DNA from 3 places in the Caballeronia sp. S22 genome. Region 3 is predicted to be linked to each of the others. Evidence: riboswitches for the same ligand, from Rfam matches in the RefSeq annotation. Region 3 holds a riboswitch; each other region holds the start of a gene.
What was found. A riboswitch is a leader RNA that binds a small molecule or an ion and turns the genes downstream of it on or off. The one in region 3 is predicted to bind cobalamin.

Region 1 (4,307 bases), 890 kb from region 3:
ACATCGATAGGAGCCGGAAGACGTCCGCCGGCACGGCAAGGGGCCCGCAGCGAAGCAACAGACAACTCCGCTGGGGCGCGAAACTTAGCGCCCAGCCGTGTTCGCTTCCAGCTCGTCGTAGCCCTTCACACGATAGATGATGAACGACGCGAACCACGCGACGATGAACACGCCGATGATGATGAAGCCCAGATTGTTGAAGTTGTCGTTCAATGTGCCAACCACATCCCAGAAGCGGCCCTTCAAGCTCAACTGGTCGCCCAGCAGCCCAAGTGCCTCAATGCCTCCGATCAGTACGGCCACGACGACGGACACCAGCGTAATCGTCAGGTTGTAGTAGAGCTTGCGGATCGGGTGCACGAACGCCCAGTCGTAGGCGCCTAGCATCAGCACGCCGTCGGTTGTGTCGACGAGCGACATGCCCGCAGCGAACAGCACCGGGAACACCAGCACAACCCAGATTGACAGGCCTTGCGCCGCCTGGCTCGCGGAGATGCCGAGCAGACTGACCTCCGTCGCGGTATCGAACCCGAGGCCGAACAGGAAGCCGAGCGGCAGCATCCAGATCGGGTTCGACACGAGACGGAACATCGGACGGAACAGCCGCGCGAGCAGCCCGCGATTGTTCAGCAGCAGGTCGAGGTCCTCGTTGTCATACGGCTCGCCGTGGCGCACCTTGCTGAACGCGCGCCAGACGCCCCGCAGGATGACGATGTTCATCGCCGCGATCACGAATAGAAACAGCGCCGATACACTGGTCGACACGATGCCACCGAAATCCTTCCATGCTTCGAAACGGCTTTGCAGTGCAGCGGCCGTCGCGGCGACAGCTGCTGCGACCAGCAACACGACGGCCGAGTGACCCATTGCGAAGAAGAAACCGATCGTCACGGGGCGTTGACCATCCTGTATCAGCTTGCGGGTGACGTTGTCAATTGCGGCGATATGGTCCGCGTCGACGGCGTGACGCAACCCGAAGCCATATGCGAGCAGTCCAGTGCCTAGCAGCAGCGGCTGACCTTGGAAGGCGATAAACGCCCAGATCCAGGCGCCGATGTTGAAGATGGCGAGAACGCTGTAAATGCCGATGACGCGGCGGCGCAATGCCACCGTCTGAGACGTGCTCTGAAAAGCGGTGGTGGACATGACAGATCCTGAGGTTGGGCTGTCCTTGCAACGGGCGACCGCGTATTGCGGTGCTTGCGCATCAGGACACCCCGCCCGATACGGCTGCTCAGACCTCGGTCGATGGCAGGTCTCCTGGCTCGCGGGTCAACGTCCGTTGCCGACCTTCCCGGTATCCCAGTGGTCACAAGTGGCGCGGACTCGTCGCTTACAGTTGCGGGGGCAGCCGCAGACTCGAAGCATTGCTGCTCTCACTGCGTTCCCTTTTCATCCCGGCTAGGGGGAACCATCAGCGCGCAAGCGTAGCGACTCGCGATGGCGACTGTCAATCCGTTCAGATCATCCGGTTGTAGCCCCCCAACAGCACTGCCAGCGCCACAACCACGAGTTTGAGCGTCAGAATCTGGCCGTACAGCACGCTCAGCAACGGCGCGTTGAGGCCCGCGATATTTTGCGTCGCGTTATAGATGCCGGTCACGACCACCACACCGAGCGCGACGGTCGCCAGGTGCGACAGCCGCGTGCAGAAGGCCACGCGTCGCGCAGGCGCAGCAGAAGGCGAGTCGACCCTGCGGCACAGCGCACAGGCCGCGATAATCACGCTGCCTGCCCACAACGCCGTCGCGCAAAGCGTTAATTGACCGTGAAGGTGTAGTGGCCTCGCGTGCGGTGGCCATCAGCAGCGACCGCCACCCAAGATACCGTGTACAGGCCCGGCGTCAGCGCGTTCAGTGCGACCGACATGTGCTTCGTATTTGACGGGTCGACTACCGCCTTGTCGGTGATCACGGACTTGCCCTGCGCATCGGTCACGGCGATTGAGCTGAAGGCAGGTTCGAGACCGTCATCGAAATCAATGGCCACATCTTTTTGCGAAGTGGGTACGGTCGAGCCGGCAGATGGCGCCTGATGGGTCGGATAGGCGTGGGCACAAGCCAGTTGCGCGACAGTCAGCGTCAGCGCCGCGACGAGGCCCCGCGCTACGATAGAGTTCAATAGAGAAGTTTTCATGGGTTGATCAAGGGCTTGTCAGCAGATTGGAGGAGAAGCGAAACGTCAGAGAGAAAGATGACGGCTTGAGGGGACATGTCAAATCGTTGCCTCTCGCCGGCCGCCTACGCGTTCTTTCACCACTGGAATAGCGGCTTGCCGATCGTCGTCGGCGCGACATCGTCAAAGAAGATGTGGGCCTGCACCAGGATGCCCACGTGCGAACCGCTCGCGTGGTTGACCGGTATCTGCGCTTCGACGCCGAATTGACCGTAGCGGTTGATCCAGATGAAGCCGGGATTGACCGTACCGGTCGTCTGTCCCTGGCTTCTCGACAGCGGGACCTCGACGATAGGAATGAGGTTCGACAGCGGTTGGGGCAGACCGATGTCACGTACATGCTGCTGCAGGTACGGCAGGCTGTACTGGAACGTGAAGCCGTAGTTGAAAGCGTTGGGCTGTCCTGCGCCCGTGGTCAGGGCGGGCGCGGCTTCGGCGGTAATCGCGATCGGGCGCAGGTACGCCAGCGAATCCGGCAGGTCTCCCATCCCTTTCCCGGCATAGATCGTTGGCGAAATGGTCGAGAAGTTGTCGGCGATCGCGTGGCTTCCCGTGCCGCCAATCTCGGCATTGACGCCGACGGACGTCATGAACTCGTGCGCCTCGTTGACGTACAACAGATATTTCAGACCGACGCCAAAGTTGTTGAAGCCACGGGCGGTCGGGTTGTTTTGCATGACATAGGATCCGTCGACCGAGAGGGCCAGCCTCGGTGTGATCAGCTTGTCGTACTCGAAATTGAAGGAGTTGATGCTCTGGTCGCCATCGTCGCCGGGGACGCGAATGTGACCATATGTCAGGTTGGCTTCATCACCGACGCCGGGATCGTCCACGGCCATGGTCGCTGGAAAGACGCGGTCACCCGCAATTGCATGGGCCATCGCAAGCGAAGGGGCTAGCAAAAGCGCGCCTACGGCAGCCGAGATGAGTGCTGTCGTGAGCAGCGGCTTACCGCTGCTCGTCGAAATCGTGTGCATGTTTCATCCTTGTTCTGGGGTCGTTGCAATGCCGTCGCAAGTCTGCGAACAGACGCGCGCGACACATCGCGATGCACCGGTGCATCGCGTCGGTAAGACTCAAATCAGGATGAAACGGGCGGAGCGCGGGGTTGCGCCGCAGTGAATGGCAGGACGCGCCGAACACTCTCGAACCTGGTTGCAACGCGATGCTGGATTGCCCAGACCGTGACGGCAAAAGTGGGTTGAACGCTTGGCAGCGCAGGCATGTGGGCAAGCAGGTTGCAGTACCCGCAAGCCTGCCAGTGGGAAGCCAGCGAGTGAGAAACGTCCCTGCTACCCAGCGGGTCGCCCGGCGTCGATTGCGCCGAGCAAAGTGCGCCCGATAGAGCCGTCCCATCGCGACTCGCCGCCAACGCGTGGGAAACCGTCGGCGCGAGCGTCGACATCAGGATGGCGAGCAATCCCAAAAGGCAACCAATTTTCCGATGAAAACGGCTCAGCATGCGCCCGGCGATTCGGTGTCGATGAGAGGAACTGGGCGGATTATGCCACGCGTCTTCATTAACTTTCCCGGTTTCCACCGAAGCGCAATTGCTAGACCCGTTTGGGTTTATCGGCAGCCACGGAGGTGACCCGGTTCACTACGGAAACACGATCGCCGCAGGCCGAATTTGTCAACCACTGCAGCGATGACGTCCGAGAAGCCTCCTTTCAGTTCAAACTTGCGCGTCGTCCGTGATCGTCTCATGTTGGCTCGAGAGCAGACTGCCGCCAGCTTTGCGTGAGCGGCTCAAACGGGTCCAGGTCGTGTAAAAACGCCGCGCGGACGCAATGACGATTTCACGCGATCATCCGCAGGCGTCAACAGCTCAATTTGGCCCGTGTGACGGTCATTGGCGCTTGACCTCTTTGTGAGAGGAAGGGTGCCCAGGGGCCGTAATGCGCGCCGGCGCGACCGCCTTTGGTAGCGACTTACTCTCAGGCCCGCATCTTTTGCATCATCGCCCCAGTGCCGAGGATCGCCATGACGCGTTTGAGGTTGTATGCGAGGACATGAAGGCTCATCTCGGTGCTGACATGCTCGCGTGTTTTCATAAGGAAGTGCGCGGCGCCCATCCAGAATTTCAGCGTGCCAAACGGGTGCTCGACGGTCTGACGGCGTACGCGCATAAT
Region 2 (4,307 bases), on a different replicon from region 3:
TTCTGCGCGACATAGTAGAAACCGCCGTCGGACACATAGTCGATCAGATTCGAATAGCGCGTCTGGAACAGCGTCACGCGCGCGACGCCCAGCGCATTCGATGCGTACTGCAACGCCGCCTCGACCGAATGGCTGCGCTCCGGCTGAATCGACGGATTGCCGCTGAACGGATAGTAGAGATCGTCGAAGCTCGGCGCACGAAACGAAGCCGCATAGCTCGCGCTCGCCTTCCAGTGCGCGTCGAAGTTATACGCGTAGCCCAGATAGTAGCTGTTCGCGCCGCCGAAATCGGAATACTGGTCGTGACGCAGATTCGCCTGCAATTCGCTCGCGCCGATGTGCCCCACGTAGCCCGCGAACACCGAATTCACGTGACGATCGGGCGCGCTGAGCTGATCGGAATCGAGCGTCTGATCGAGATGCTCGTAACCGAAAAGCAGCTTGTGCGCATCGGTGATCCTGACATCGTTCTGCCACGTGTATTGACGGTTCTCCGAATCGAAGCGGTTCGTATAGACGCCGTTCTGCTCGATGTTCGCGCGATCCTGTCCCTGCGCGATCGTGAAGTGCGTGGTCCAGTTTTCGGTGATCCTGCCGTTCGCGAACACCGACGCCGAGCGCACGCGATCGTGCGATTCGTTGATATCGGTCGGCAGGCCGTAGGCATCGTCGAAACTGCTGATGCCGTTCGATTGCAGGAAGCGCACGCCCGCGTCCCACTTGTCGCTGAACTGGTGACGCAGCGTCGCCGCGACGCTCTCGTTCAGATAGCCGTTCGCGTTCGGATTCGCGCCCGGCGCGATATTCGGATCGATCGACGAAAAGCCGTCGGTCTTCTCGCGCGAGACGTTCAGGCTGAAGGTCGTGCGGCCGTCCTTGTCGAGCGCGCCGTTCACGCCCGCCGATTGACGCTGCGTGTGATAGCTGCCGTACTCGGCTTCGAAGTTGAAGCGCGGCGGATGCGGCTCGCCTTCCTTCGTGAAGATCTGCACGACGCCGCCGATCGCATTCGAGCCGTACAAAGCCGACACATTGCCGTTCACGACCTCGACGCGCCCGATCTGATCGAGCATCAGTTGCGACAACTGCGCCGCGCCGAGCGACGCCGATTCGACGCGCACGCCATCGATCAAAACGAGCGATTGCGACGACGCCGCGCCGCGTATGTAGAGCCCCGAAGTCGCGCCCGGCCCGCCGTTGCGCGTGATCTGCACGCCGGGCGCAAGCGCGATGAGGCCGAGCGCATCGTCGGCGTTGGCGTCGGCGATGTCCTGCTCATCGAACACCGATGTCTGCGGGATCGATTCGGCGAGCGGCTGCGGCGCGCGCGTCGCAGTGACGACGACAGGAGCAAGCGTTTGCGAAGCGTCATCGGCGGCATGTGCGGCGCCGGCGAGCGGCAAACCGATGACCGCGGCAACGAGCGCGCCATGACGAGAGCGGCCGTTCTTGAGGGCGGCCTGTGGCAATACCATGAATGAAGTGTCCGTTTCGCGTGAGCGCGACCCCGCTCCCCGCGAGGACGATGCGCGACGAACGCACCGCGCGATCAGCGCCGATGCGTCGAACTCTGGCCGGTATCCGGGCTGGCGATGAATCGTCTCGCCTTCCCGCGCATCGTGCGCAGTGGCGTCGACACGTTTCTTGCAGTCGATTCGGGCGATGAACCCGGTGTGATGAAAATCCACACGCTCGCGCTGCAAAAACGCGCATGAGACGACTTGCAACTTGCGTTGCGGTCGCTTACCGTTGCGGGGGCAGCACAGGTTGGCTCGTCCCAGGTTGGTCCCGGTCGGACTTCGGAGACTTCGCTCCCTGTTTCCCGTTTGACTGCATCCGCGAGATCCGCGAATGCGAGCACCAAAAAGTGCGGCAAGTGTAGGAGCGCGTGTTGGGGCCGTCAAGAAAACGGCGCGGACAGTTGGGCGCGGCACATGACGAATCGAACGAGAATCGGCCGGCCTGTCATCACGAGCCATCAACAGCGCTCGCGTTTTCTGCACACGAATGCATGTCGACATGCGCTTGATTCGAAGGATTAAGCGCAAGATCGCATGTTGTTACGTCTCGAAACGAGACAATTATCGGAAGCTCCGTTGAACCGCGCTAAAATGCGAGGTCTTTAGAGGACGCAGCACATGCTCAACGAACTCGAATCACTGTCAGGAAATATCGGCCGGCTGATCCAGATCAGCGAGCGCCACAATCAGGCGCGCCAGGCGCTGCAAGACCAACTCGAACAACTGCGCGCCGACTATGCGAACGTGCAGGCCGAGCTTGCGCAAGTGCGTGAAGAGCGCGACACGCTGCAATCCGAACGCGATTCGCTCTCCGCGAAAATCGACGACGCGCAAGTACGCCTCAACGCGATTCTCGAAAAGCTGCCGCGCGCGAAATCCGGGCAGCATGACGAAGCCGACAATCAACTCGATCTCCTCGAAGCCGATTCCCGCGAAGCACATGAAGCGGAATTGCACGGCGAGCATCATCAAGGAGAGAAGGCATGACGACCACGCAGATCGAAGTCTCCATTCTCGGGCAGCCGTATCGCCTCGCGTGCTCGCCGGAAACGGAAGGCGCATTGCGCGAAGCGGTCGCGCGCGTCGATGCCGAGATGAACAAGGTGCGCAATGCAAGCAACGTGCGCGGCACGGATCGCATCGCGGTGATGGCAGCGCTCTCGCTGGCGTCGGAATTGCTTAAGCTGCAGGACAGCGTGCGTCACGGCGAGGCCTTCCCCGCCGAGGAAATCCGTCGCACGATGCATTCGATGAACGAGCAGCTCGGCGCTGTCATCGCGCAATACGAAGTGCAGTGAGATGTCTGTGCGTCGAGGCAATCGGCGCGCAATGTCAATCGAAAAAAGAAACTGCGGCGGGGCTGCGAAAGGCAAACGATTGGTGTAGAGTGACGTTTCCCTGCCTGGTGCGCCAAGGTCATATATTCCTTGAACCAATGTCACATTGGCACGGTTGCGGAACCTTGCAGCACGGGCGCGCGCGTCGCTAGTCCGATGTACCCGAAGTGTTGCTTACCGCGACCAATCTTGAACCCAGGTTCAGGATGCCGGCCTAGCGGCCGTGGCGGGGACCCATCTTAAGAACGGCATCGGTTTTTCCGGTGCCGTTTTCATTTGCATCGTCGATTCCGCATAACGAACAATCATGCGCTACTGGCTGATGAAGTCCGAACCGGACGAAGCGAGCATCGATCACCTCGCGCACGCGCCGAAAAAAACCTTGCCGTGGACAGGCGTGCGCAACTATCAGGCGCGCAACTTCATGCGCGATCAGATGCAGATCGGCGACGGCGTGCTCTTTTATCATTCGAGCTGTCCAGAGCCGGGCATCGCGGGCATCGCGAAGGTGTGCTCGACGGCGTATCCCGATCCCACGCAGTTCGATCCGAAGAGCGATTACTACGATCCCAAGTCCACGCAGGAAACGCCGCGCTGGATGCTCGTCGATGTCAAGTTCGTGAAGAAGACCGCGCTGATTCCGCTCGCTGCATTGCGTGAACACGAGGCGCTCGCGGACATGCAGGTGCTCGCGCGCGGCAATCGCCTGTCGATCACGCCGGTGACCGAAGCGCAGTGGCGCTTTATTACCGAACAACTCGTCTAACAAGGAACTTACGACACGAAGGCCGCGACTAAATCCCGTCGCGAATCACGCGATATCCCGCGTTCGGAGTCCTTCGATGATCAACAAGAAAACCGCTGCCGCACTCGCGCTCCTCGCGATGTCGGGCGCAGCGTTCACCCTTTCTCAAACGGCCGCCGCGCAGACGGTGATTACCCAGCCGCAACCTTCGGGCGTGCTTTCTCTTTCGGCGCAGGCGAGCGCGCAAGTGCCGCAGGATGTCGTCAACATCACGCTCTTCTACGAGCAGGAAGCGGCCGATCCCTCGTCGCTCACCGCTACGCTGAATCAGCGCGCCGAGGCCGCATTGCGCGAAGCCAAGGGCGTCGAGGGCGTGACCGCGAAGAGCGGCTCGTTCACCGTGTATCCATCCACCGATCGCGACGGCAAGATCTCCGCGTGGCGCGGCCGCACGGAGGTCGTGCTCGAATCGCACGACTTCGCGGCGGCGTCGAAGCTCGCGGGCAAGATGAGTTCGTCGATGCAGGTGGGCAGCGTCGGGTTCTCGCTGTCGCCCGAATCGCAGCGCGCGGCCGAGCAGAAGCTCGTCACGCAGGCCATCGATTCGTTCCGCAAGCAGGCGCAAACCGCCGCGCAAGGCTTCGGCTACAGCAATTTCACGATTCGGGAAGTGAACGTCGGGCACAGCGGCGTGCAGCCGCGTCC
Region 3 (4,307 bases):
CGGAATGCGGCGGCATGCTGTATCTGCTCGACACGCTGACGGACATCGAAGGCACGCGGCACACGATGCTCGGCATTCTTCCCGGCGATGCCGCGATGCAACGCAAGCTGTCGCGCCTCGCGATGCAGCGCATCGACACGATGCACGGCGCAATGACGGGCCACACGTTCCATTACTCGACGCTGCACACGCCGATGCAGGCCGTCCTCGAAGCGAAGCACGCGACGACGGGCACATCGGGCGAAGCGCTCTATCGGCACGGTCCGGTGACGGCCACCTACATGCACGCTTACTGGCCGTCGAATCCGGCCGCTGCCGCCGCGCTCTTTCGCGGCGAATCACTATGACGACCACGCAAGACATCCGCACGCCGCTCGATCTCGCATTCACGATCGAGCGCGCCAAGACACAGGAACCGATCGGCTCGCCATGCACCGACGTATGCAAGCTCGATCCCGAAACGGGCTTATGCCTCGGCTGCTTCAGAAGCCGCGAAGAGATCAAGACCTTCAGATCGATGGACGATGCCGCGAAGCTCGATCTGTTCGACGCGTTGCTCGCGCGGCGTGCGGCGCGCGCGAAGTGAGCCGTGTGATCGAGCCGGATAAGCCGGTCAAGCCGCGGCCATTCTCCTGACGGCCGGCCGTTCCAGCTCACGCGCGGCGAGTGCGCCGAACACGAGACCGAGCGTCGTCCAGATCAGCGCCTGAATGCCGATCGCGGCCAGCCGGAAATTCCACAGCAGCGAGGCCGAGAAATCGGCGGGCACTTCATCGATGCGCGGCAGCGCGACCTGCGCCACCACGATCACGACGATATACGCGGCCGCGGCGATGAGCGTCGCGTTCCAGCCGTCATGTTGCGCCGCCATGCGCCGCCGCAGCCACACGGCGAACACGGCCGCCGCGATGGAAATCGCCACCATGCCGAAGAAAAGCGCCGTACGCGGCCCGATGGTTTCGGCATTGCCGACCGCCGGCGGATTGGGCGGATACTTGAGGAACGGCACGATGGCGATGCTCACGAAGCCGAACAACGCCAGCAGCGCCGACGTGCCGCGCGCTCGCAACGCGCCGAGCCGCCCGTAGGCGAACGCGAACACGAGCGAGAAAAGACCGCCCAGCGCGGTGCCGAACACCGCGACGCCCGTCAGGAGGCCGAGGCCCGCTTGCGTATCGCGTGAGACGAGCTCCTCGTCGCCGTGATCGTGCGAATGCGCGGCGCCTGTCGCGGCGTCGGCGTGTTCATGTTCGTGCTCATGCGCGGCTTGCGCATGCTCGTGCTGTTCCTCGAACGCGATGGCGCGCGCCACCGACGGCTCGCCGAACGTACGCGCGAAGCCGAAGCCGATCAGGCCCGCGACCAGCCCCGCGATCATGCCGCGTATCAGCAAAGTCCGAATCATGACGCGTCCTCAGTGGCACGGAAAGCCGAGCAGATGCCGGCCGTCGTGAACGAATTCGTGGACGTACATGCCCGAGAAAATCGACGTTGCGCCCTGCTCCGCGCCGACGAAATAAATGGCGATCAGCAAAAGAAGGCCGATGAAAACGGCCCACGGCAGCACTTCGCGCACCGGAATGGGCACGGGTGCGTCGAGCGACGGGGAAACCGGAGCGGAAAAGACCGGCGTGTTGGAAGCATTCATGATGGTTCTCCAGGGAAAAGCGCGTCCCGATTGACGAAGAGCTTGCAGCGGGGTCTGACTCGCGGCGCAACGCTTTCACGCTGACGAACGCATACAGTGGCGCGACCGTGCCGGGTTTGCACCGGCTTCCTCGCACTGCAAGCTTGCCATTCTATGATGATCGGCGGCAAAGTAAAACGATTCCGAATAGCCCTGACGCCCCTTGGAACTCATTCTGTTGTGTCACGCGGCCACGCGCGCGATGAAAACCGGCCACTTTCCCAACGGCGACGAGCTCGCCGAACATGACGCGCGCTCGCGGCTCGCACCGCTCTTCGTGGGGCCGCAAGACCATGCGCGCGTGATTTCGGGCCCAGCGCCCGTAGCACGCCAGACGGCAAAGTGGATCGCGGATGCATTCGATATCGTTCCCGCATTCGACGACATCGACTATGGCCGCTGGCGCGGGCAATCGATACGCGAGACCGGCGAACGCGAGCCGGAGCACGTCGCCGCGTGGCTCGCCGATCCGCAGGCGCGCGGGCATGGCGGCGAGAGCATCGCCATGCTCGCGGTGCGCGTCGCGCAGGGGCTGGAGTTCATCGATGGCCTGAATGCGTGCGAGCGCTGCATCGTCGTCACGCATGCGATCGTCGTGAAAGTGGCGCTCGCGCATGCGCTCGGCATGCCGCTCGAATCCGTCTACGGGATGAACTTCGCGCCGCTCTCGTCGACGGTGCTCAAGCGCGCATCGGCCGCCGATGCATGGACTGCCGAATTGCCCTATCAGCCGGCCTGAACTTCGTTGCTTACGAATCGCTCAAACGAGCAGCGCATCGCATGCGCGTTCCACTTCCGAACCGATTCAGGAGACTCAGATGGCGCATTACGTGGATGGATTCGTCGTACCCGTGCCGCTCGACAAGATCGACGCCTACCGCACAATGGCCGAAGCCGCCGGCAAGATCTGGATGGAGCATGGCGCGCTGCAATTCGTGGAAACCATCGCCGACGACGTCAAGCCCGGCAAGCTCACGTCGTTTCCGCAGAGCGTGCAACAGAAGGAAGGCGAGACCGTCGTGTTCTCGTATATCGTCTACGAGTCGCGCGAGCAGCGCGACAGCGTCAATGCGAAAGTGATGGAAGACCCGCGCCTCAAGGCGATGATGGAGTCCGGCGAGCCGCCGTTCGACCCTCAGCGCATGTTCTTCGGCGGCTTCACGACGCTCGTCGAACTGGAGCGCGGCTGATCGTTTTGATTTTTGACTCTACGGTTAAGGAAACGCATCGACATGTATATCGCCATGAACCGCTTCAAGATCGTGCCCGGCGCCGAGACGGATTTCGAACGCCTCTGGACCAGTCGCGACACGCATCTCAAGGACGTGCCGGGTTTCGTCGAGTTTCATCTGCTCAAGGGCCCGGTGAAGGACGATCACGTCCTGTATTCGAGCCACACGATCTGGGCGAATCAGGCGGCTTTCGAGGACTGGACGCGCTCGGACGCGTTTCGCGCGGCGCATCGCAATGCCGGCGGCGAGACACGCCAGCTTTATCTCGGACATCCGGAGTTCGAAGGCTTCGAAGTGATTCAGACCGTCAAATGACAAGCCGACGCGCGCGCTCGAACGATCGCGCGTTTTTCGGCGAGCACGCGCGTTTTACAAGCGTGTGAAAAAAGCGCGCTTCGGACTCGTCGTTTTATCGGACCTTTTTTCAGGCCTTTGCGCCGCGCGCCATGCGCTGCAACGTCGATGAATCGATCGCCGCCGCGCAGATACGCACCGCTTCTTTCAGCGTGCGCGGCCGGCCCTCGCCGAACTGCGATTCGAGCATCGCGACGGCGCGCACACGCTCGTCGCTGCCGAGTTTTTCGCCTGTTGCAAGCTCCAGCACGGAGATGAAGTAAGCCGCAGGGGGCGAGGCGCTCGCGTGCGGAAGCGCCTTTCGGTTTGCGCCCGCACCTTCGCCACCGTCGTCGTGCGCCGGAATCCATGGGTGCCACTTGCTGTCGTATCGACTTTTCATGGGTCAGTTCGCTGGCTCGATTGCTTTGGCGCATGGCCTGCGCCGTTTATCTCGTGACGCCGTTGCGCCTCTATCATTAAGCAAACCGTCAGCAAGTACCGTTCCAACCGAACTTTCAGGGCGCGCCGTTTTCCTCCGACAAATCCGCGCGCGCGACGCGACACGTCGCGAGATCCCACGCCGCGCAGCCGACCGATTTGAACGCCACGGGACGCTTGGCCTTTTTCGGAGCGGCGAGCGCTTCGGCGAGCGCATGCACCGCGTTCCAGTCGACGCCCGCGAGAATGAAGTCGCCCGCTTCGTGACGCGCGCCCGCGAGGTCATCGACATAAAGCTCGCTCGCGTGGACGGTCGCGGCGGCGATCTCGGCGGCATCGGCGGTGAAGGCGCCCACGCCGATCACGAGCCGCCCCGCACGCGCGGGCATCGTGTAGACGGGCGTCTTGCTCGTGGTCGCGGCGATGACGACATCGATCGAATCGGGGATCGCGGCGTCGTCGAGCGCGGCGAGACTGCCCGAAGCCGACGCGTGCGCGGCGCAAAACTCGCGGGCGCGTCCGGGACGCGAGCCCTGCACGCGAATGCTCGCATCCGGATAAACGGCGGCGAGCGCCTCGACGTGATACGCCGCCTGCTTGCCCGTGCCGATCAC

Region 1: linked by a shared signal. The riboswitch ahead of ACEN42_RS22165 (HoxN/HupN/NixA family nickel/cobalt transporter) and the one ahead of ACEN42_RS17580 (CbtB-domain containing protein) in region 3 are both predicted to bind cobalamin.
Region 2: linked by a shared signal. The riboswitch ahead of ACEN42_RS12265 (TonB-dependent receptor domain-containing protein) and the one ahead of ACEN42_RS17580 (CbtB-domain containing protein) in region 3 are both predicted to bind cobalamin.

What each region holds. Positions count from the first base shown of each region.
Region 1 is NZ_OZ180036.1:1,468,283-1,472,589, forward strand. Features, by position in the region: gene ACEN42_RS22165 (HoxN/HupN/NixA family nickel/cobalt transporter) at 85-1,146, opposite strand; cobalamin riboswitch at 1,233-1,431, opposite strand; gene ACEN42_RS22170 (CopD family protein) at 1,460-1,726, opposite strand; gene ACEN42_RS22175 (copper resistance protein CopC) at 1,759-2,136, opposite strand; gene ACEN42_RS22180 (hypothetical protein) at 2,253-3,152, opposite strand; gene ACEN42_RS22185 (DUF2946 domain-containing protein) at 3,257-3,637, opposite strand; gene ACEN42_RS22190 (IS1182 family transposase) at 4,113-4,307, opposite strand, start outside.
Region 2 is NZ_OZ180035.1:2,606,167-2,610,473, forward strand. Features, by position in the region: gene ACEN42_RS12265 (TonB-dependent receptor domain-containing protein) at 1-1,475, opposite strand, end outside; cobalamin riboswitch at 1,555-1,880, opposite strand; gene ACEN42_RS12270 (ATPase) at 2,139-2,507, shown strand; gene ACEN42_RS12275 (cell division protein ZapA) at 2,504-2,818, shown strand; RNA gene ssrS (6S RNA) at 2,913-3,094, shown strand; gene ACEN42_RS12285 (EVE domain-containing protein) at 3,165-3,623, shown strand; gene ACEN42_RS12290 (SIMPL domain-containing protein) at 3,700-4,307, shown strand, end outside.
Region 3 is NZ_OZ180036.1:533,526-537,832, reverse strand. Features, by position in the region: gene ACEN42_RS17595 (cobyrinate a,c-diamide synthase) at 1-347, shown strand, start outside; gene ACEN42_RS17590 (DUF1289 domain-containing protein) at 344-586, shown strand; gene ACEN42_RS17585 (CbtA family protein) at 614-1,405, opposite strand; gene ACEN42_RS17580 (CbtB-domain containing protein) at 1,415-1,648, opposite strand; cobalamin riboswitch at 1,677-1,803, opposite strand; gene ACEN42_RS17575 (histidine phosphatase family protein) at 1,851-2,426, shown strand; gene ACEN42_RS17570 (DUF1428 domain-containing protein) at 2,506-2,877, shown strand; gene ACEN42_RS17565 (antibiotic biosynthesis monooxygenase) at 2,920-3,234, shown strand; gene ACEN42_RS17560 (hypothetical protein) at 3,344-3,655, opposite strand; gene lhpI (bifunctional Delta(1)-pyrroline-2-carboxylate/Delta(1)-piperideine-2-carboxylate reductase) at 3,771-4,307, opposite strand, start outside.